Regions from separate parts of the Gordonibacter faecis genome, predicted to be linked through region 3. Evidence: predicted binding sites of a transcription regulator. Region 3 holds the regulator's gene; each other region holds the start of a gene.
What was found. The regulator LexA, encoded in region 3, represses DNA repair genes until DNA is damaged. The targets are predictions, from matches to a motif close to CNAACANNTGTTNG.
Positions count from the first base shown of each region.

Region 1: uvrA (excinuclease ABC subunit UvrA) is a predicted target of LexA. The motif match lies at 4,870-4,883, and genes of this name have one in related genera.
Region 2: ruvC (crossover junction endodeoxyribonuclease RuvC) is a predicted target of LexA. The motif match lies at 1,901-1,914, and genes of this name have one in related genera.

Region 1 is NZ_JASJEU010000024.1:79,682-86,728, forward strand. It holds gene QNJ86_RS12190 (molybdopterin-containing oxidoreductase family protein) at 1-1,146, opposite strand, end outside; gene QNJ86_RS12195 (zinc-ribbon domain-containing protein) at 1,258-1,476, opposite strand; gene uvrA (excinuclease ABC subunit UvrA) at 1,886-4,762, opposite strand; gene QNJ86_RS12205 (PTS sugar transporter subunit IIC/EAL domain-containing protein) at 5,050-7,047, opposite strand, start outside.
Region 2 is NZ_JASJEU010000013.1:283,230-290,276, reverse strand. It holds gene ruvB (Holliday junction branch migration DNA helicase RuvB) at 1-664, opposite strand, end outside; gene ruvA (Holliday junction branch migration protein RuvA) at 692-1,282, opposite strand; gene ruvC (crossover junction endodeoxyribonuclease RuvC) at 1,279-1,881, opposite strand; gene QNJ86_RS07630 (YebC/PmpR family DNA-binding transcriptional regulator) at 2,070-2,870, opposite strand; gene QNJ86_RS07625 (leucine-rich repeat protein) at 3,206-7,047, opposite strand, start outside.
Region 3 is NZ_JASJEU010000003.1:110,398-117,444, forward strand. It holds gene miaB (tRNA (N6-isopentenyl adenosine(37)-C2)-methylthiotransferase MiaB) at 1-136, shown strand, start outside; gene miaA (tRNA (adenosine(37)-N6)-dimethylallyltransferase MiaA) at 126-1,088, shown strand; gene hflX (GTPase HflX) at 1,259-2,572, shown strand; gene lexA (transcriptional repressor LexA) at 2,647-3,285, opposite strand; gene QNJ86_RS00770 (hypothetical protein) at 3,399-3,704, shown strand; gene nrdR (transcriptional regulator NrdR) at 3,935-4,384, shown strand; gene dut (dUTP diphosphatase) at 4,381-4,827, shown strand; gene QNJ86_RS00785 (MerR family transcriptional regulator) at 5,004-5,438, shown strand; gene QNJ86_RS00790 (hypothetical protein) at 5,587-6,042, shown strand; gene QNJ86_RS00795 (helix-turn-helix domain-containing protein) at 6,415-7,047, opposite strand, start outside.

The DNA of each region.
Region 1 (7,047 bases), on a different contig from region 3:
GATGAACTCAGTGTGCTCAGGCGTCCACGGCTCAACGTTGTTCGTCAGCATCTGGAAGGCCGGGATGCAGGTAATCTTGCCGCCACGCGTGCACAGTTCAACCTCATATTCGCCGAAGAGCGCGGGGCTGATTGAATCGGGCAGTTCCGCAGCCGGCGACTGTTCGGTCGAGGTCTTGTTCTGCTCGAACAACTCCACCAAGTGATCGTAGTGGGCCTTGCCGGAGGGGCCACCTTCCCACTGTACTTCTTCAACATCCCAGTACTTGAGGCGATTCTCTTTTTCGTCCCACACCATATAACGCTTGTCGCTGCCGCCCTTTACGATGTCACTCTCCAGCAGCAGCGCACCGGTGTCGCCGCGCACCAGGAAGGGTGCGTTGCTCCAGCGGACAATGTAATCCTTGTCGTACAGTTCCTTTTCAATGATGACTTTCACCATGCCCATGATGAGCCCAACATCAGTGCCCGGGCGCACGGGAACCCATTCGTCAGCCTTGCTGGCATAGACGCCCTGCACGGGGTCAACAACGATAAATTTTGTGCCGTTTTCCTTGTTGGCCATAATGGACTGCGTCTGAATGGGCCAGGCATAAGCCTGCTCGGCTGAGAAACTCACATGGCAGTTCGTCGGCGCCGACCCGCCGCCAGTTGCTGTATAGAAACCGTAATTGATATGCTCGTGGAACTGGGGCAAATAGCACACCTGAATAGCGCCATAGTAGTTGTTCGGCGTACCAATAGTGCGTGCGATACGATGGGCTACCCAGCCCATGTCGTGGCGTCCGGTACGTCCGGGGAGCACGAAGGTCTCGGCCCCATACTCTTCCACCATGGAGTGAATCTTCGCGGCGATTTCCTCGACAGCCTGATCCCACGAGATGCGCTCCCACTTACCTTCGCCACGTTTCCCCGCACGCTTGAGGGGATAGCGCAGGCGCGTCGGGCTATACTCAAATTGAATTGCTTCCGAGGCGCGCACGCACGCCTTGCCCATGTTAGGCGGGCCAAGCTTTGGATCCCCTTCAACCTTGACCGCCCTTCCGTCTTTCACTGTTACCCATACTGGGCAGTTCAGGTGACACGACCGACAGCCGGCGTACACCTTCTTGGTTCCGCTTTCGTTGGTTGCTTGGGCGTTTTCCACGTCTCCTCCTCCGTATCTCGCCGTACCGTCGCGCGGCTGCTAGCACGCGCCTTTTATCAAGCCGGTGGGCTCGTTTGGCAATGCCTTTGCAGCACCGCCCCCTTAGCTTGTTTAACCGAGCGAAGCTTTTGGAGCGCTCGGAGCTTTAGGTGCCGCCGGGGCACCCGGCGGGGTCGGAATACCCAGGGGAGCTCCGTCAGCCGTGTCACCACTGGGCCCGTCAAGCTCCGCGCCGCAGCTGTCGCAGATAGCCGCGTACTCCAGATTCTCCGCACCGCACGCAGGACAGATGTTGGCCTGGGCTTTTACGTCTGCAGGTCGAAAACACATATGAATCCTCCTCTCGCTTTTCCACCATCTGGCAAAAAAGTATAGGGAGGCCGAACGCGCCCGAAATCACCGGAAACACGTGACAAGGCATGGTGATTTTTAGGGATGGAGAGAAGGGTTTGAGGAAGAAGCGCACAGGCGCGCCGAGAAAAGAACTGAGAACGCAGGTCATGGTTGTATACTCCGCCTACGGCGGAGAGGGCGCTTCGTGAAGCACCCCTACGAAAATTACCTTTTTAGTTAGGTTTATCGTACATGAAGGAGCCCTCGTCATGGTGATAGGGAGGGCAGGTCATCTTGTGGCGTATTCGGTAACGCGTAAGCGCGTCACATTTTTTGAAGCGGGGCTAGAGACTCTTGTTGCAGCCTCTCGCTATAGAAGTTCCGGCGGCTGTAAGCCGCCGGAACGCTAAAGCATACGTTTCACGAATTGGCCCGTGTAGCTTTCCTCCACCTGGGCTACTTCTTCGGGGGTGCCTTGGGCTACTATGGTGCCGCCACGGTCGCCGCCTTCGGGGCCGAGGTCGATAATGCGGTCGGCGCACTTGATGACGTCGAGGTTGTGCTCAATCACCAGCACGGTATTCCCAGCATCCACCAGGCGCTCAAGCACTTCCAGCAGCTGACGCACGTCCTCGAAGTGCAGGCCCGTGGTGGGCTCGTCCAGAATGTAGAACGTCTTGCCAGTCTGGCGGCGCTGCAGCTCACTCGACAGCTTCACGCGCTGCGCCTCGCCGCCGGAAAGCGTGGTGGCGGGCTGGCCCAGACGAATGTAGCCCAGGCCCACGTCATGCAGCGTTTGCAGCTTGCGCTTGATGCCCGGAATGTTCTCGAAGAACGCGAGCGCATCGTCCACGGTCATGTCCAACACCTCGGCAATGTTCTTGCCGCGATACGTCACCTGCAGCGTTTCGCGATTGTAGCGCGCACCGCCGCACACCTCGCAGGGCACGTAAATGTCGGGCAGAAAGTGCATCTCAATTTTGATCTGACCGTCGCCCTTGCAGGCCTCGCAGCGGCCGCCATTCACGTTGAACGAGAAACGCCCTGGCCCGTAGCCGCGCGCCTTCGATTCCTGCGTGGAGGCAAACAGCGCGCGAATGTCATCCCATAGCCCAATGTAGGTAGCAGGGTTCGAGCGCGGCGTGCGTCCGATAGGACTCTGGTCGATGTTGATAACCTTGTCGATCTTATCGAGCCCGGTAATTTTCTTGTACTTGCCCGAGCGTCGGTGCGCATGGTTTACGCGGTTTGCCAGCGCCGGTGCCAGCGTATCGGTGACCAGCGAACTCTTACCCGAACCGGACACGCCCGTCACCACGGTGAGCGTGCCGAAGGGCACTTCCAGCGTCACGTTTTTCAGGTTGTTCTCTGTCGCGCCCGTCAGCTTGAGCGAGCCGCGGCGCGGCTTGCGGCGCTTCTCAGGTACGGGGATGGTGCGCCGCCCAGACAGATAGTCCGCCGTGAGCGAGCCGTCGAACTTCACAATTTCATCCGGCTTGCCGGCGGCCACCACCTGGCCACCGTGTTCGCCCGCGCCGGGCCCTATGTCAATGACGTAGTCGGCGCTGCGGATAGTGTCTTCGTCGTGTTCCACCACAATCACCGTGTTGCCCAAGTCGCGCAAGCGCTCAAGCGTGGCAATAAGCCGCTCATTGTCGCGTTGGTGCAGGCCAATGGAGGGTTCGTCCAAAATGTAGAGCACGCCCATGAGACCCGCACCAATCTGCGTAGCCAGACGAATACGCTGCGCCTCGCCGCCCGAAAGCGTGGCGGTGGCGCGCTCAAGCGTGAGGTAGTCCAAGCCCACGTCCACCAAGAAGCGCAGGCGCGCCTTGATCTCCTTCACGATGGGTCCCGCGATGTGTTCCTCCGCACCGTGGAACGACAGCCCCTCGAAGTACTCAAGCGAGTCCGCCGCACTCATTTCGGTTACGTCATGAATAGACTTGTCAGCCACCGTCACGGCTAGGATTTCAGGCTTCAAGCGCTTACCACCGCACGTCTGACAAGGCACAATGGCGAAATACTCGGACAGTTTCTCGCGCTGATTGTCCGACTGAGCCTCCTGATAGCGACGCTGCACGGCGGCAAGCGCACCCTCCCACTCGATATACCAGTACGTCTCGCGGCCATCCACCGTCACGTAGTCGACGCGCACCTTGGTGTCGCCCAGGCCGTAGAGCAGCGCATCCTGCGCCTTCTTCGGCATGTCTTCCCACGGAGTGTTCTCATCCACGCCCATGTGGTGGGCCACGGCGCGCAGCACCTGCGGGTAGTAGTTGCCCGTCTTAAACGGCGCAACCACGCCTTCTGCCAGCGTGAGCGACGGGTCGGGTATCACCAGCGAGGGATCCACTTCCTCACGACTGCCGATGCCCAGGCAATCGGGGCAGGCGCCGTAAGGCGCGTTGAACGAGAAGTCACGCGGTTGCAGCTCGTCCATGGAGTGGCCGTGCTCGGGGCACGCGAGCGCGAGCGAGAACAGGTGCTCCCCCTCGCCCAAACCACCCGTGGCACCCGACGACTTGCCGCCGCTTTCGCCGAGCGGCTGGCCGTCGTCGCCCAGCACCTGCACGAGCACGCGCCCATCAGCCAACTTCGTGGCCAACTCCACGGCCTCAGCGATGCGGCTCGTGGCACTCTCTTTCAGCTGGACGCGGTCCACCACCACGTCAATGAAGTGCTTGATCTTCTTGTTCAGCGTGCGCGGCTCGCCGTCCAGTTTCACAATTTCGCCGTCGATGCGCACGCGACTAAAGCCCTCTTTCTGCAGGTCGGCGAACAGCTTCGTAAACTCACCCTTGCGGCCCGCCACCACCGGGGCCATGATGATGGCCTTCGCACCCGGCGCGAGGGACAAAATTTCGTCGGTCACCTGGTCGGTGGTTTGCTTCTTGATGACGCGCCCGCATTCCGGACAGTGCGGCACACCCACGCGTGCGAACAGAAGGCGCAGGTAGTCGTATATTTCTGTGGTCGTGCCCACCGTGGAGCGCGGGTTTTTGGAGGTGGTTTTCTGGTCGATGGACACGGCCGGCGACAGACCGTCAATGCTGTCGAGGTCCGGCTTGCTCATCTGCCCCAGGAACATACGCGCGTAGCTGGAGAGGCTTTCCACGTAGCGTCGCTGGCCTTCGGCATACATCGTGTCGAAGGCGAGGCTCGACTTGCCACTGCCCGACAAACCCGTAATAACCACCAGTTCGTCGCGCGGAATAATGAGGTCAATATCTTTCAGGTTGTGCTCGCGAGCACCTTTAATAACAATGGCGTTTTGTCCCATAGTGCGTATGCTCTTTCTATCGTGCGGCGGCCGAAACTATGGCTACCGGAAAACTATCATTTCCGTGTAATCGTCCATTCTAGCGCAGCCAAGCACAACCAAGGGCGAAAACATCCGTTCGCCCCATTCGTTCAAATTCTGAGCACAAACTGTTCGATTCCTACCGACCTGTCATCCCAAGCGGCGCCAACCGTAAGCCTTTCTGCTCACGCCGCACGGGATCCTTCGACTCCGCGCCTGACGGCGCTCCGCTCAGGATGACAAAGGGTTGTGCCAGCAGTAAATCGTCAGGATGACAAGGGGGTATTCACCCGCACCCGTTCTACCATTTCGTTGAATGGGAGGGCGGGGGCGTAGAGGTAGCCTTGAAAGTAGGAGCAGCCGAGTTCTTTCAAGCGGTCGCGTTGTTCGGCGGTTTCCACGTACTCAGCCAGCACCGTGAAGCCCAGTTGCTCGGAAAGTTGCGTGATGGAAGCCACAATTTCGGCGTAGCGTTCGTTTTCCATGACACCTTTGGCAATGGTGCCGTCAAGCTTCACCACGGAAAACACGCTGGTTTCCAGGTACTGGAACGACGTGCGACCCATGGAGAAGTCGTCGATGGCAAGCGGCACGCCCGCGTCCGCCAAGCGACGCAGCAGCCCCGACGCGTCCGCGTCCCAACGCAGCGCCTCGCGCTCCGTGGCCTCCACCACTACACGCCCCGCGTCCAGGCCGCGCGCCCGCAGTGCAGCAATAATAAAGTCGACCGACTCCGCGTCCTGCAGCAGCGTGGCCGTGGCGTTCACGCTCACGGAGAAGTTCGCCGCCAGCGCGCCCTCGTGCGCAAGCGCTTCCACCGCCAGCGCCTCATCGAGCGCCCGATCGAACACCGCGCGCTCCAAGTCGCGCTCCACGCCCACCTCTTTGACCAGTTCCAGCACGAGCGGCGGATACAGCATCCCATACACCGGATGCTCAAAGCGCAGCAGCGCCTCTGCCCCCACCGCCTCGCCCACGGCGTTGAACTGCGGCTGATAGTGCAAGACAAACGACCGCGTGACCACCGCATGCCGCACATCCTCGGAAAGCGAACGGGCCAGCGCCCCCTGCGGCCCCGCCGTAGCGATGAGTTCCACCTCATGACCCGAACGTTCAGCATCTTGGAACGTGGCAAGCAGCGCCGCGTACTCCCGGCGCGCACGGTCGTCGGCCGAACGCTCATAGCGGCGAAGAAACGGCAGGTAAAGCACCACATCAAGCATGATGCATCCCAGCTGCAGCAGCGCGCCCGCCATCGACCCGGTGGCAACATACCCGCCCACCAACGGCGGCGTTGTCCACGACACATCCACCACCGTCAGCGGCACAAGACCCGCCGCCGTGGCCGCGTACGCCACTACCATATTCACCAGGGGCACGGCAATAAACGGGATAAACAGCGCCGGATTCCACACCACCGGCAGGCCAAACAGCATGATTTCGCTGATGTTGAACACCATAGGCACGGCCGCAAACGTGGACAGGCGCCGCGCACTGCGCCGTCGTCCAAACAGCAGAATCGCAATGAGCAGGGCCAGAAGCGCCCCAGCACCACCAATCGAGGCAAACACGTCCAGAAACGTCTTTGTCACAATATGCGTCGGCGCCTCCCCTGCCGCCAGCGCCGCCGCATTCGCCGCCGTACCCGGCACGAACACGCTTTGCGCCACGCCGTCCAGCATATTGCCGCCATGGATGCCGAAGAACCACATGACGTTGTTCATTAAGAGGTACAAAAGCCCACTGCCAAGCGTAGCCGTGGCCAGCGGAAAAAGCGCGCTCACTCCCTTGAACAGCAGCTCTTCCACGCTGCTCACGCCCGCCAGGTGCGCCACCAGCACGTTCACCAGCGCAAATGCGAGGATCACCACAGCAATGGGCATGAGCGCCGACACCGCTTGGTTGAACACATCGTCCATGCTGTCGCCATAGAGCCGCTTCGCGCGGCGCAGACGCATCAGGCGACAATACAGCATGGACGAACCGAGGCCAGTCACAATGGCTATGAATAGCGACCGCGTGCTGAGCACCACCAGGTTGAATGCCTCAGTACCAAAGCCAACGAACGCCAGATACGCCGCCAGCGCCGCAAAGGGCGCGCCCTGCACGAAGAAACCACCGAACCGCTCGGCGCTTGCGTTCGCATAACGCAGCGCAATGGCCACGGCCACATACAGCGAAAAAATACCCATCGTGGCGTCGTACGCCAGGTTCAGCACGCGTTCAAACAGCGGAACAGAACTCAGAAACACCTGATAAGACGC
Region 2 (7,047 bases), on a different contig from region 3:
CCACGCCCAAGATGGCGGCTGAGCGGCGCACGATGGAAGCCAACTCCTCGGGCGCGTAGTACTGCAAGCGGAAGCAGATACCAAAGCGGTCGCGCAGCGGCCCCGTGAGAAGGCCCGTGCGCGTGGTGGCGCCCACCAGCGTGAAGCGCGGCAAGTCCAACCGAATGGAGCGCGCGGCAGGACCCTTGCCCACCACAATATCCAGCGCGAAATCCTCCAGCGCCGGATACAGCACCTCTTCCACCATGCGATTCAAGCGGTGAATCTCGTCGATGAACAGCACGTCGCCTTCCTCAAGGTTCGTGAGGATGGCGGCCAAATCTCCCGTGCGCTCAATGGCAGGGCCACTGGTGGTGCGAATATTCGCGCCCAACTCGTTGGCCACCACGGTGGCAAGGGTGGTCTTACCCAAACCCGGCGGGCCCGAGAACAAAATGTGGTCGACTACATCGCCGCGCGCCCGCGCTGCCTCAATGAGGATGGCGAGCGACTCCTTGATTTTCGTTTGTCCCAGGTAGTCGCCGAGGCGCTTCGGGCGCAGGCTGCGGTCGAGCGCGAGATCATCCTCGGTCAGCTCAGGCGTCACCGCACGCGAGCGCGCCTCAGCTGGCTCGTCGTCGGCCACATAGCCCAATCCCTCTATTTCAACATCTTCGCGCGTCATACGGTCCTATCCCAGTTCGCCTCGTGCTTACGATCCCAGTCGTTTCAAGGCGTATTGTATCAGTACGCCTTCGTCGGCTCCCGCAGGCGCGCCCTTCAACGCAATATCGGCTTCCGCCGAGGTGAAACCCATGGACAGCAGCGCCTCCACGGCACCCTGCACACCGGCATCGGTGACCGCAGCCGGCGCACCCTCGTCGAAGAGCCCTTCCAACCCTTGATCGAGCGACCCCTTCAACTCCAAAATAATGCGCGAGGCCGTCTTCTTGCCCACCCCGGGAATGCGCTGTACCGCTGCCACGTCCTGTGCAGCAATAGCCGAAGCAAGCGCCTGCGGGGAGAACGCCGAGAGCGCCGCCAACGCCACCTTCGGCCCCACGCCTCCCACAGCAATAAGGCGCTCGAACAGCGCTTTTTCCTCCAGCGACAAAAACCCGTAGAGCGCCAGCGCGTCCTCGCGCACCTGTAAGTAGGTGTGCACTTCCACCGGCGCGCCGGCAGCGGGCAGCTTCGAGAGCCCCGACTGTGACATACCTACCGCATAGCCAATGCCGCCCACCTCGATAAACGCCGTTGACGCCGTCTTGCCAACCAGCGTGCCTTTCAGAAACGCAATCATGAACGTACTCCCTTCGCTGCGGCAACTCGCGCGTCAACGCCCACCGCTCCACACCGGCCGGACGGTTGCCGCGCCGCACGCTCAAGCGCCTCGGCACGCACTCGTGCATCAGCCAGCCCCTCGTGCGTGGTGAAGCAGACGGCAGCCGCCAACGCGTCGGCCGCGTGATCGGGCCGCGGCACGTCTTCAAGCGCCAAGAGTTGGCGCACCATATACTGCACCTGGTCCTTTTCGGCCGAGCCCGTGCCCACCACCGCCAACTTAATCTGGCTGGGTGAGAATTCTTCCACCTGCAAATCATGCTCGGCGCACGCAACCAGCGCCGCGCCGCGCGCCTGCCCCGTGGCAAAGGCGCTCTGCACGTTCGCGCCGAACCACACGGTTTCAATACCCACACACGTGGGCTCAAACCGCGCAATAACGGCGGCCATCTGCTCGTGGATTTTGCGCAGGCGCTGCGCGAGCGGACGATCCTTTGACGTGGACACACAGCCATACGCAACGCACGACAGCCGCGAGCCGCGCTGCGCCACCACGCCCCACCCCGTGTTCGCCAACCCCGGGTCAATGCCAAGTATGATCCGTTCCGTACGCGCCATGCTATCCCTTCACCAAGTGCAAACGTTTGTTCGCACTTATTCTAGCACAGAACCCACGGAAGGAAACCCGAAACCTCAGAAATGCAACGAAGGAAACGAATCCGCTTGCCTGAGCGGACCCCCCAACAAAAAAAGCCGCCGGGCCTTCTCGGCTTCCGGCGGCTTCCACTCACACTCTCGCAGGCGCGTTATTCGTCCAGCGCTTCGGCGATTTCGTCCGTGATGTCCATGGTGTGGTACACGTTCTGCAAGTCTTCGAGCTCTTCCAGACGGTCGATCAGGCGCATGACCTTCTTCGCGTCCGACACGCTCACCTGGGCGGGCGTGGAGGGAATCATGGTCAGCTCGGCACCCTTCGTCTCGATGCCGGCCTCTTCCAGCGCGTTCTTCACGGCCATGAGGTCGGTGGCCGCCGTGTAGACAATCCACTCGTCCTCGGCGTCCTCGTAGTCGTCGCCGCCGGCCTCGGCCACGGCCAACATGAACTCTTCCTCGTCGGCAGCGGCGCCGTTTGGCTTCACGGGGTTCTTCTTGTCGCCCGTTTCCACCTCTTTCGACACCATGATCTGGCCCTTGCGCTCGAACATGAACGCCACGGAGCCCGACGTGCCCAGGTTGCCGCCCGCGTGCGAGAACGCGCTGCGGACGTCGGCAGCCGTGCGGTTGCGGTTGTCGGTCAGCGCCTCGCAGTACACGGCGACGCCGGCCGGGCCGTAGCCCTCGTAGACCACCGTTTCGTAGTTCGCGGCGTCTTTGCCAGTGCCAAACGCCTTGTCAATGGCAACTTTGATCTTATCCTTCGGCAGGGAGTAGCCCTTGGCCTTTTCGATGGCGGCCGCGAGCGACGCATTGTTGTCGGGGTTCGGGTCGCCGCCTTCTTTCGCCGCCACCGTGATGTTGCGCGACAGCTTGGAGAACAAGGCCGAGCGCTTCGCGTCCTGCGCCGCCTTGCGATGTTTCGTTGTAGCCCACTTTGAATGCCCAGACATATACCGGTCCCTTCCAGATACAGCAATTCCAGCCGATTATTCTATCACACCCGTCAAATGCGCCACCATACTCCAAAGGAACTGCAAACGATGCCGCGTTTCGTCAACTTCGGGGGGCTTCGCGGCCACCTTAGCGGGCGCGCGCCTTACCTATTTATAGAGTGGTATCGAATATACCGAAGCACCCCAGGAAGGAGGATCCTGGGGTGCGAATGACTGAGGGGAGGAAGGTTGCGGATTGCATGGGGAAGAAAGTGCCGAGCGGGATGGTTTTCGCCAAACCCCGCCCGGCATACCCCATTGCCTCCCCCGACTCGCATAGATCGGGGAAGAATTTACAACTCAGGAACAATCGTCCAAATCAGCTTTGCGAACGAGGTGATATCTTCGCCTGGCTGGAAGTCGAGTTGGGCGCCGTTGCGATTGAGGCCTATTTCGGCGTCCACTAGAGTTGGCGACGAAACCGTGGCTGCAGGAAGGTTGCTCAGCGGACCCTTCGACTCGTCAAAGGCAAGCAAAGCTTCATCCTGACCCACCTTGACGCGCACCTGCACCCCCGCGCGCTCGGCAGCATTTGGGAACAGCTTCTCCGCACCCGAAGCCGCCTCGGACGACACCGACGCAATCGACAACGCCACCGGCGTATTCGACCGCATCTTGAAAACCGCCGGCGTCACATTCCCCGACGAGTCAACCTCCACCTTCGCCGCAAGCGGCACATCGATGTCGACACTCAAGACATACTCGCCAATAAGTTCCATATCCTGCGTGATGGCAGAAGAGAAGTCGAAGGCAGTCCCGTCGGCTGTTTTCCATCCAGAGAAGATATAACCGAAACGCTGAGGCACACCGGGATCAACCACATGCGCGCTTCCATCTTCTCCTGTCGTGACCAAAACCTTCATCCACTCGACCGGTACCGCACCGACCGAATCCGCCAACTTAAATGTAACCTTGTAGGTATTTGCAGGCAGCGGGTCGTTCGCCGTAACTAATGTACGATTGTAGGTAGTAAGCCAATAATCGGCACCAAGCACATCTTCTGTTGCGCCCGCATACCAGGTAGTCAGCGTCTCAGAGCTGAAGCCCGGAAAGTCTGTAGCCATGCCAAACATCGTCTCTAAGCCTGCCGCTTCCCCGTTCTTCAAGGCAAGCAACTTAAAACTAGCAGGAAGTGAGCAAAGCTTCGGGCAGTTCATGAACATTTGTGCCACGTCTGTGTTTGCACCCTCAATGGCAAAGCCCTCAGGCAAACTCTCAAGCGAACGACAGCCGCGGAACATCCCACCAGCGTTGCTCACATTCACCGGAACAGAGAAACCCTCCGGAAGAAAACGCAGTGACTCACATCCTGAAAACATCCTGGAACAGCTGGTCACATCACCCGTTATGCGGAAACTGGCAGGTAGCGATGTCAGCGGAGTGTTTGCAAACATATACGCGAGGTTTTGCGCATGCTGAGGTATTTCAAAACCTGCAGGAAGCGTCGTCAAACCTGAAAGGCAGAACATGTTTTCTGCGTTAATCAGGCTTGCTGGCAAATTGAAACCAGCCGGAAGTGTCGTGAGCGAGGTGCAGCCAAACAACATGCCGTCGGTGTATTGAACCGAATCGGGAATACGTAGGCCATCGGGCAGCTTAGTAAGTGACGTGCATTTGATGAACGTATCATGCATGTCCACAATCTGCGCCCCAGACGGTATGGTGAAGTCCTCTGGCAAGTTGACAATTTTTGCGCAATTCGAAAACGTATTGCGCAGACTTGTCGTCCCTGAGGGCACGTAAACGCGTGAAACGTCTTCGAGATTCACCATAGCCTGGAACCACTTGGCCATACTTTCCGCCTGGACGTTGGGTTCCATTATTGCCGCGGTTACCTCGTCGCGCATTGGGCCCCAGTAGTTAACCCGGAACTCATCCGCAGGCGCCCACAGTTCTTTGATGATAGCTCCTGGCTCGCATGAGATGACCAGCGTGCCGTCATCGGTGAGTTTCCAGGAAGCATTCTCACCGCCGTCGGTGGTGGGAAGCAGGCCGCTGCGGCCGACGTATTTTGCATACAGTTTGACATTGCCGGTCAGCGGCTGCGAGAAGTCAAACGCTGTTGTACAGCTTTCTTCGTTGTACCAGCCGGCGAACGCAAAGCCGTCCAGGTTGGGCGCGTCAGGAGCAGTTAGCGTGGCACCGGCCGCCGCGAGTTGCTGAGCGTACAGGCCGTAAGTGCCCGTTTCCGCTTCAGGGCACATCAGCTCAACGAGCACCTGGCCATCGGGTACGTTCGTCGCAATGCTGCGGTTTTGGATATCCCACTTCGAATAGGAAAGCACGTTTGAGGTGCTATCCGCCGCGCCGGCGAAGTAGGTAGGTGTGAGCTCAGCGCACCAGAAAGGCTCGGTGGCTTCCTCGGCTACCGTCTGCGGGAAGTCGAAACTTGCTGGCAGAACCGTCAACGTTGGGCAGTTGCAGAACACCTTGTGCATTTTGGTCACCGAAGCAGGAATAGTGAAGCCCTCCGGCAACGACGCGAGCGACGTGCAGCCAAAGAAGGTTTCGTCCACAAAGGTCACCGATGTGGGAATGGTGAACCCTACGGGCAGCGACGTCAGAGCCACACAATCACCAAACAGTTTCGACACTTCTTTCAGATTGCCCACGTCAGGTAAGGTGAAGGAAGCGGGTACCGATGCCAGCGAGGCACACTTCAAAAACAGGCTGTGAGCGCTCTCCAGCGAATCAGGAAGCCTGAAACCTGCGGGCAATTCAGCAAGGCTCGCACAGCGGTAGAACATATCCTTGACCGTGCGCGTGCCTTCGGGGATGGCGAAACCCGACAGGTCAACAAGCAGCGGCATGCGGCAGAACCACGCGCTCATGTCTTGCGCTTTGATGCGCTTGTCCATGCGGATGGATTTCACCTGGTCGCGCACCGGCTCCCAAAAGGTTTGCGTTGCGGCACTAGAGTCCCAGGTCATTGCCAGGTTGGCCACTTCGCCCTCACCCTCGATAAAAAGCGCACCGTCAGCCGTCACGCGCCACCACGCCGTTGAGGCAACAGCTTGGCCCGCAGCATCTACGCACGGCAATTCACCACCTGCACGGTTAAGGTCATTCTTGCCACCAGCAAGCACCCACTTACCATAGAGAGTTGTACGCTCAGTGAGGGGCTGCGTGAAGTCGAAGGGCGTAAGGCAGTCCTCGTCCGTGCACCAACCAGTGAACGCATAGCCATCTGGATGGACTGGCGCACCGGGGTCAGCAAGGATGCCTTGCTTGTTCGACCAAGCCGTAGAGCGTGTCTCCCAAGCAAAAGAGCCATCCGGCTGTTCCATTTGCATCTTGAAGACGCCTTGCTGCATGATACCCATGTCCGACTCATCGGTAATGAGCGTACGGTTTTGGCTTTCCCAGTCGAACGTAAGCACGCCGGGATCGCTCCCCGCATAATACGTAGGGATACGAGGCTCACCAGGATCAATGTCACAGTAGAAGGGGTTATTAGCACCCCAGACCGCAGTAGGGAGAGTCAACCCATCAGGTAGTACGGAGAGGGATAGGCATCCACCAAAAACACTGGCACTCGCAGTGACGCTTTCGGGAAAACCGAAGTTCTCCGGCAGCGAGGCAAGCGATGAGCACTGCCAGAACATATATTGCACCGTTTGTACTCCCCTATTGAGAACAAAACTTCTGGGTAGCGATGTTAAGTTTACACAACGTTCAAACATGCAGGAGGTATCAACAACGGTTCCAGGAAGGGCCCATCCTTCAGGAAGCGTCTCAAGAGAGGAACATCCTTGGAAGGAACGCCTCATTCCAGTTACACCTTCCGGAATATGCAGCTCGACAGCATTCGTGAGTTTGTCCATAAATGCAAACCACCCAGACAAATTACGTGCACGTAGAGCAGGGGTCATAGAAACCTTTTCTATCTGGGAGCGATACGGACCCCAATATTCAGAGTACATAGAGTCATTCACTTCCGTCCACCTGACAGACTTGTCGACGATTCCAGCTCCTCTAATAAAGAGTGTGCCATCATCGGAAATCGACCAGGCAGCCGCACCCGTGCTGGCCTCACAAGGCAACTCGCCCTCGTGTGTGCCGGGTGCGAGTTTGCCGTAAATAGTGACATCAGCACCGAAAGGCTGCGAGAAGTCTACCCGCTGCGTGCACTCAG
Region 3 (7,047 bases):
TCCGAAAAATCAAACAGTGCACGCGCCGCTGCCCGCAGGCGCAACGGCTGATGAGCTGACGGGCAGTATCGTTCGTGTGCGCGTTGATGAGGCCAAGACGTGGTATCTGGCTGGTGAGGTTGTGGATGGTCGCTGAGTCTGAAGTGCTCGCCTTACACGCGCCAGTGGTGTGCGTGGTTGGCCCGACTGCGTCCGGCAAAACGGACCTTGCGCAAAAGCTGGCAGGTGTTCTCAATGGCGAAGTGGTAAGCGCGGACTCCATGCAAATATATCGCGGGATGGATATTGGCACCGGTAAGCTGCCTGTCTCTGAGCGCCTAGTGCCACATCATGGCTTTGATCTGGTGGATCCTGGCGAGCCGTTTTCAGCCGCTCTTTTCCAGACGTTTGCGCGCACGTGCTTTCGCGACATTGACGCGCGTGGCCATCGTGCGGTGCTCTGTGGTGGCACCGGTTTCTACGTGCGCGCCGCGCTTGATGGCTACGACTTTCCCAAGGGTGAGCAGGTGAACAATCCCGTGCGTGAGCACTATATGCGTATTGCCGAAGTTGAGGGCGCGGAGGCGCTGTGGCGGCTGCTTGATGAGCGCGATGCGGCCAGCGCGGCGCTCATTCCCCCTGCGGATGTGAAGCGGGTGGTGCGTGCCTTTGAGCTTTTGGAAGACGGGACAACGTACGCAAAGCAGCGTGCAAAGCTGGCGTCGATTCCTCAAGTGGTGCCTGCGGTGTTCGTGGGCTTGGCTGTTGAACCGGATGTCTTACGTGCGCGCATTGATGCGCGGGTGGATGCCATGGTTGAGGCGGGGCTCGTTGATGAGGTGCGCGGGCTGCTTGCGCAGGGCTTCCATGAAGGGGTGACGGCGCCTCAAGCCATTGGGTATAAGGAAATTGTTGAAGCATTTGAAGGGAAGTGCTCACTCGAAGAGGCTATCGAGCGCATCAAAGTGGCTACCCATCGCTATGCGAAGCGTCAGCGCACGTGGTTTCGCAAGGATAAGCGCATCCACTGGATTGATGCTACTGAAGGTGTGGCCGATTCACTTGCTGAGGAAGCACTTGCCCTAATAAAGGCGCAGGGCGCTGCTTGATATTCAGGGACTTTCGTTTCCTGGTGGTTTACGCCGTACAGGGCGGCTGTGCTATCATAGGAAATGCCTGAGCACAGGTGATATATTGATAATCGGACAGGAGCATGTATGCAGCCACGCTAATCGTTTCTCATATCGAACGTTCACTTACTATGGGAAAGGATAGCCCCATGTCCGAATTTGAATCCGTTATTGTGCGGGGAATGACTTCCGTTTCTGAACAGCGCCGCGAGCGCGCCGTCCTGGTGGGCGTGGAGCGCCCCGGAACGTCGTGGCCGTTGGCTTCGTCGCTTGCCGAGCTTGAGCGCCTTGTCGATACAGCGGGGGCCGACGTGGTGGCGGTGACCTCGCAAAAGCTTGATTCTCCCAACCCGAAGACCTTTGTTGGTACCGGCAAAGCCGAAGAAGTGGCCGAATTAGCTCGCGCACATGCCGCCGACCTGGTGGTATTCGACGATGAACTCACGCCGTCCCAGCAGGCTAACTTGGAAAAAGTAGTGGGACGCGACGTTAAGGTCATCGACCGTACGGCGCTCATTTTGGATATTTTTGCCTTGCATGCCACCAGTAAAGAGGGTCGCTTGCAGGTGCGGCTCGCCCAAAATGAGTATCTGCTGCCGCGCTTGCGTGGCATGTGGGCTCACCTGGCCTCGAACCGCATGGGTGGCGGCGTGGGCTCCCGCTTCGGTGAAGGCGAAAGCCAGCTTGAGGTGGACCGTCGTATGGTGCGCAAACGCATTACCTCCATCAAACGCGAGCTGGCGCATCTTGCCGACGTACGTAAAATTCAGCGCGAGAGTCGCTACGCCAGCGGCATGTTTAAGGTGGCCTTGGCGGGCTACACGAACGCAGGCAAATCAAGCCTGCTTAACCGGTTGACCGGTGCTGGCGTGCTCAGCTATGACCAGCTGTTTGCCACGCTCGACTCCACCACGCGCAAGTTTGAACTGCCGGAAGGTCGCGAGATCACCGTTACCGACACGGTTGGCTTCATTCAGAAATTGCCGACGACGCTGGTGGAGGCATTCAAATCCACACTTGACGAGATCACGGGTGCAGACCTGGTGCTGCACGTGGTGGATGCTTCCTCAGACGAGCGCGAAGCACAAATTGAAGCGGTTGAGGATGTGCTCGGCCAGATTGGCGCGCATGATGTCGACAGGGTTGAGGTATTCAACAAGTGTGACCTGCTGGATGAAGAGGAACAAGCGGCGCTCAGGTCGCGACACCCGCAGGCGGTGCTTGTATCTGCGGAGACAGGGCAGGGGATTGACGAACTGGTCGCCCGCATTGCCCGTGTCGCTTCGGTGCGCGATGCGCACTTGGATATTGTTCTGCCTTACAGCAGGGGAGACCTGGTATCGCTTGCGCATGAACGCTGCCATATTGTGAGCGAGGAACATCGCGAGGACGGAACCCATCTCGTTATGCTGGCGGCGCCATCCTATGCCGGCCTGTTTCGCCCGTTTTCGATAGAAGCGTAAATCCCCTGAATACGTACCTACTACCGCCCCTTAGAGTAACTCTAAGGGGCGGTAGTGCTCTTCAAAGTCAGGAGTTACAGCCTCCGAAACACGGCGACCACTTTACCTGCAATGGAACAATCGGTCGTAATGATGGGATCCATCGTTGAATTCTCAGGCTGCAAACGAATATGGTCGCTTTCCTTGTAGAAGCGCTTCACGGTGGCACCGTCGTCGATGATGGCTACAACGATGTCGCCATTGTTCGCCACAGGCTGCTCTTTCACCACCACGTAGTCACCGTCGTTAATGCCGGCCTCAATCATGGACTCGCCGCGCACCGACAGAAGGAAGGACGGGGCATCGCCAACGATGTCGGTGGGCAGCGTAAGGGTGTCGGTGATGTTTTCTTCAGCGAGGATGGGTGAACCTGCAGCCACATTACCAACGAGCGGCACGTTCACCACCTTGCCAAAGGTTGGCTGGATCACGTTCGATGCGCCCTCCGCAGCATCAAGAGGGTAAGTGAGTGCAATGGAGCGCGACTTGAGCGGGTCACGCTTGATGAGCCCCTTGTCTTCAAGCGCCTTCAGGTGCACATGAACCGTGGAGGGGGAGGAAAGACCCAAACTTTGGCAGACCTCACGTACCGTGGGGCCGTAGCCCTTTTCTCGAATGCATTCCTCGATGCAGTCGAGCACTGCCTGCTGCCGCTTCGTCACTTTACCGGCCATGCTCTGTCCTTTCCTCGGCGAACAAATGTTTTAAATTTGTATTGACATGAACTTTTGTTCGTCCTATTATATATGCGAACAAAGGTTCTACGCAAGAGCTAGGAGGCAGAAAGATGAAGAATTTTGAAACGCGGTGTCCGATTGATGGCACGTCAGCCCTGCTCCCGCAGCTCGACGCGGTGTCTCAAGCTGCTACTATCATAGAGTTCCCGGGACAGGTGAGGCAGTACACTTCCGCATCGAATCTTTCTTCGCAAAGTGCGGTTCGCGAATATGTTCGCGAAAAAGGGGTTGTTCTTACGTTGCGTGACGGAAGCCTCGCCGGCTGTTCGTATCATCGTATGAAGTCGTGGCAAGCTGCTCTTGCTGGCTGCGCGTTCACGCTTTTTTCTTTGGTAAGTATACTCGCTGGCCTCTAGTGGCCTCTTTCCTTTACCCACAGATTGCTGCGTTTCTGTGGCTGCAGGGTGCTCCTGTCCACCCCAGGAGCACCCGCTTTCTCTTTTGAATAACTTGTAAGCGCTCATCGCAAAGAACGAAGTCATTTTGTCACGGGTGGGGGCGGTTTTTTTGAAGGGATCGGCGATGTCGATTGAAGCACAATATCTGGTATGTTAGGCTGTGCGGAAATCGAGTAAAAGGAGCCGTTATGCGCTGCCCTTCCTGCGGAAACATTGAATCAAAGGTAGTGGATTCTCGCCCTTCTGAAGATGGTACCGCCATCCGCCGCCGTCGTGAGTGCCTCGACTGCGGACGCCGTTTCACTACCTATGAGCGGCTGGGCGACAACCCTCTTATTGTCATCAAAACTGACGGTTCTTCGGAAGCCTACGATCGTCAGAAACTTATGCGCGGCTTGCTTACCGCCTGCGCGAAGCGCCCCATATCTCCTGAGCAGATAGCATCACTTATCGACAGTATTGAGACAGAACTACGCAATGCCTCGCGCAATGAAATTCGGTCGAAGGAGCTTGGCGACATGGCACTTGCGCGTCTCGCGAAGCTTGACGATGTGGCTTACGTGCGCTTTGCAAGCGTCTACAAAGATTTCCAAAACGTCGAGGAATTTGCTTCCGCTCTTGAAGGATTGCGCTTATGACGAATCTTGCCATTCCGCTCACACAACTTGATCCTGAACTGCCTGTTCCTGTGTGTGCGTACCCAGGGGATGCGGGAGTGGATCTGCGTGCAACTTGTGACGTTGAACTTGCTCCCTTCGAGCGTGCGCTGGTGCCCTCTGGTATAGCGGTGGCGCTGCCTGCTGGGTATGCTGGCTTCGTGGTGCCACGCAGTGGGCTCGCCATTAAGCACGGGGTGTCAGTGGTTAACGCTCCTGGTCTCATTGATAGCAACTATCGCGGTGAGATAAAGGTGGTGCTCATTAATCTTGATTCGCACACTCCGTTTTCGGTGCGTCGCGGCGATCGTATTGCTCAGCTGGTCATCATGCGCGTGGAAGAGGCCACGTTCAATCCCTGCGAAGAACTTCCTTCATCTGAGCGGGGAGAGGGTGGTTTCGGCAGCAGTGGTGTTGCTTCATAAGGAATGGTAGCATCTTTCTGTTACCACTCTTATCTTGTTGTCTGTGTGTCGTTCGATTTCTATTGGAGCAGAATCCCCTCCTTACGTATTGCTTAGAGTTACTCTAACCTAAAACGACAGGACTATGGGGGATTGCTGATGAGGACAAACGCTCGTCCAGAATAAAGGAGGATGTAGTGCAGCAAGACAACCAGAGCGAGGCGGCAGCTGCGCTGTATCCGTCAACCGTGCCGTGTCTCGGTATTGCCGAGGTTTCCGACCGCACCGGCATTTCGGCTTTCACTATTCGGTATTACGACAAATGCGGATTCTTCCCGAACCTCGCGCGCGATCAGCGCGGCGTCAGAACGTTTTCGCAGGCAGATGTGGCTCAGCTCCAGTTTGTTGATGCGCTTCGCAAAAGCGGTCTTTCGATAGAAGGTATCCAGTATTACGTGAAGTTGCAGCGCCGCGGCCAACGGACGCGTGCTGAGAGGTTAGAAATTCTGCGCGCGCAAGAAACAGTGTTAGAGTATCAACGTGCAGAACTCGATGAAAGTCTGCGCCGACTCCATGCCGCTACCATGGATTTGGAGTCGGAGGAAGTTGCTGAGGCTCGTGAGATGGTATAGTTCCCTCGTGGGCGATTGGAAACCTTTCATTTTCATGGGTTAGGAGTCGTCCGAAGGCAACATAGGGCCTTAGAACGGCTCTCAGAGCCTCGTTTATAAAACCGCAGGTCAAAAGGCCTGTTTTGAGAGAGATTGGACCTAACACCGTATGAGCGAGCATAATGGCCTGCCACAACCGCCTCAGGCGCCCATTTCGCCTGAGCCACCACGACATAATTCAAACACCCCGCAGCCGAACAAGCAAGACATGCATGAACTCAAAACCGCGCAAAACCTTATTTTGGTTTCAAGTCTTGCCGCCGCTGTGTCGCTGCTTATTGGTGGCGTCTTTTTGAGTGGCGCGGGCTTTATATGCGGTTTCATCGCGCTCAGAAAACTCAACGAACTCACTAAGAAGTCAGGTGCCATACGTACTGCAGCAGTAAACCTTAAACGTTCCTGCTACATAGCACTCGTATTTTGCGCAGTCGCGTTTGTCCTCATGGCGGTCTATGCCTATCTCGCAACTCCCGTGATCCTCGAAGCCCTCGAATCAGGAGAATACGGCGACCTCTTCAACGGATCCACTTCCGAACCCGCCCAAAACACCTCCGCCTGGGGCTAAGCACTCCCCTCAGCCAAAATCAAAATTATTGATAACATATCTTATGTAAAGTTAGAACAATCGAAAGCCTTTTCTTTTATTGGGTCAGTTGAAAAAACAATGTCCATGAAATATGGATTTGAGCAGGTGTTTTTCCTTTACTCTTTCAAACTCTAGGTAAAGGAACGCATTTTCGTTTCCTTAACTCATTCAACAATCTCTGCTCGCCTTTAAAATGTGAAGAAGCACCGTATAAGAACGCACCTGTTTAAAGCCCTGTATCTGCTATTGAAAGACTTATCGCAACGGCTGTGCCGCAAGGCAACACGATTTTGTGGTCTTCCCACGGTTAAAACCCGTCTGGGCCGTATGCTCCTCAGTTCGAGCGCACCGCTACCGCTGCAGAATGTGCTCGATTAATTTCGGTTTCATAACGACTTCGTCGGGTGGTATGAGCTCTATGCCGTACCCAACGAGAAGGTTCTCTGGGAGCACTTTGATTGCCCTTGACAGCGGCGAATCGAAATTGAGTTCCGGCTTCAGGTACGAGTTCATGTGCGATGCGATGAGTGGCATGTCGCGTTTCTCAAACTTCAAGAGCGAGGTGCCTTTTCTCACGATCCTCCTGAGTTCTGCGTGCTCGCGCTCACACGACCCCTTTTGGTCGGACCTGAGCGCATCACAGTAGTAGACGCTACAGCGCTTCTTCCCATCCCTGTCGAGCTCGAGCTTGGAGGAATCAAGGAAGGAGCTGCCGCGATCAGTGAGAACGATCTCGAATACATCATCGAAATCGTCATCGAGCAAATCCTGCAGCATCCAGAACACCTCCTGGACGTGCTCCTGGTCCTCCGCTTCGATGTAGAATGGCAATTGGAAGATCATCGACGGCCAGGTGAACGTTAGGATAGCCGGGCGTTCGCCCTTCTTCCCCTTAACGCAGTCCATCTGTACGGCTTTCGCACGTTTTTCGTCGGGCAACTCCTTGAAGTCCGAGTAGAGTCGACCCTCCATGTCGCCCCGCAC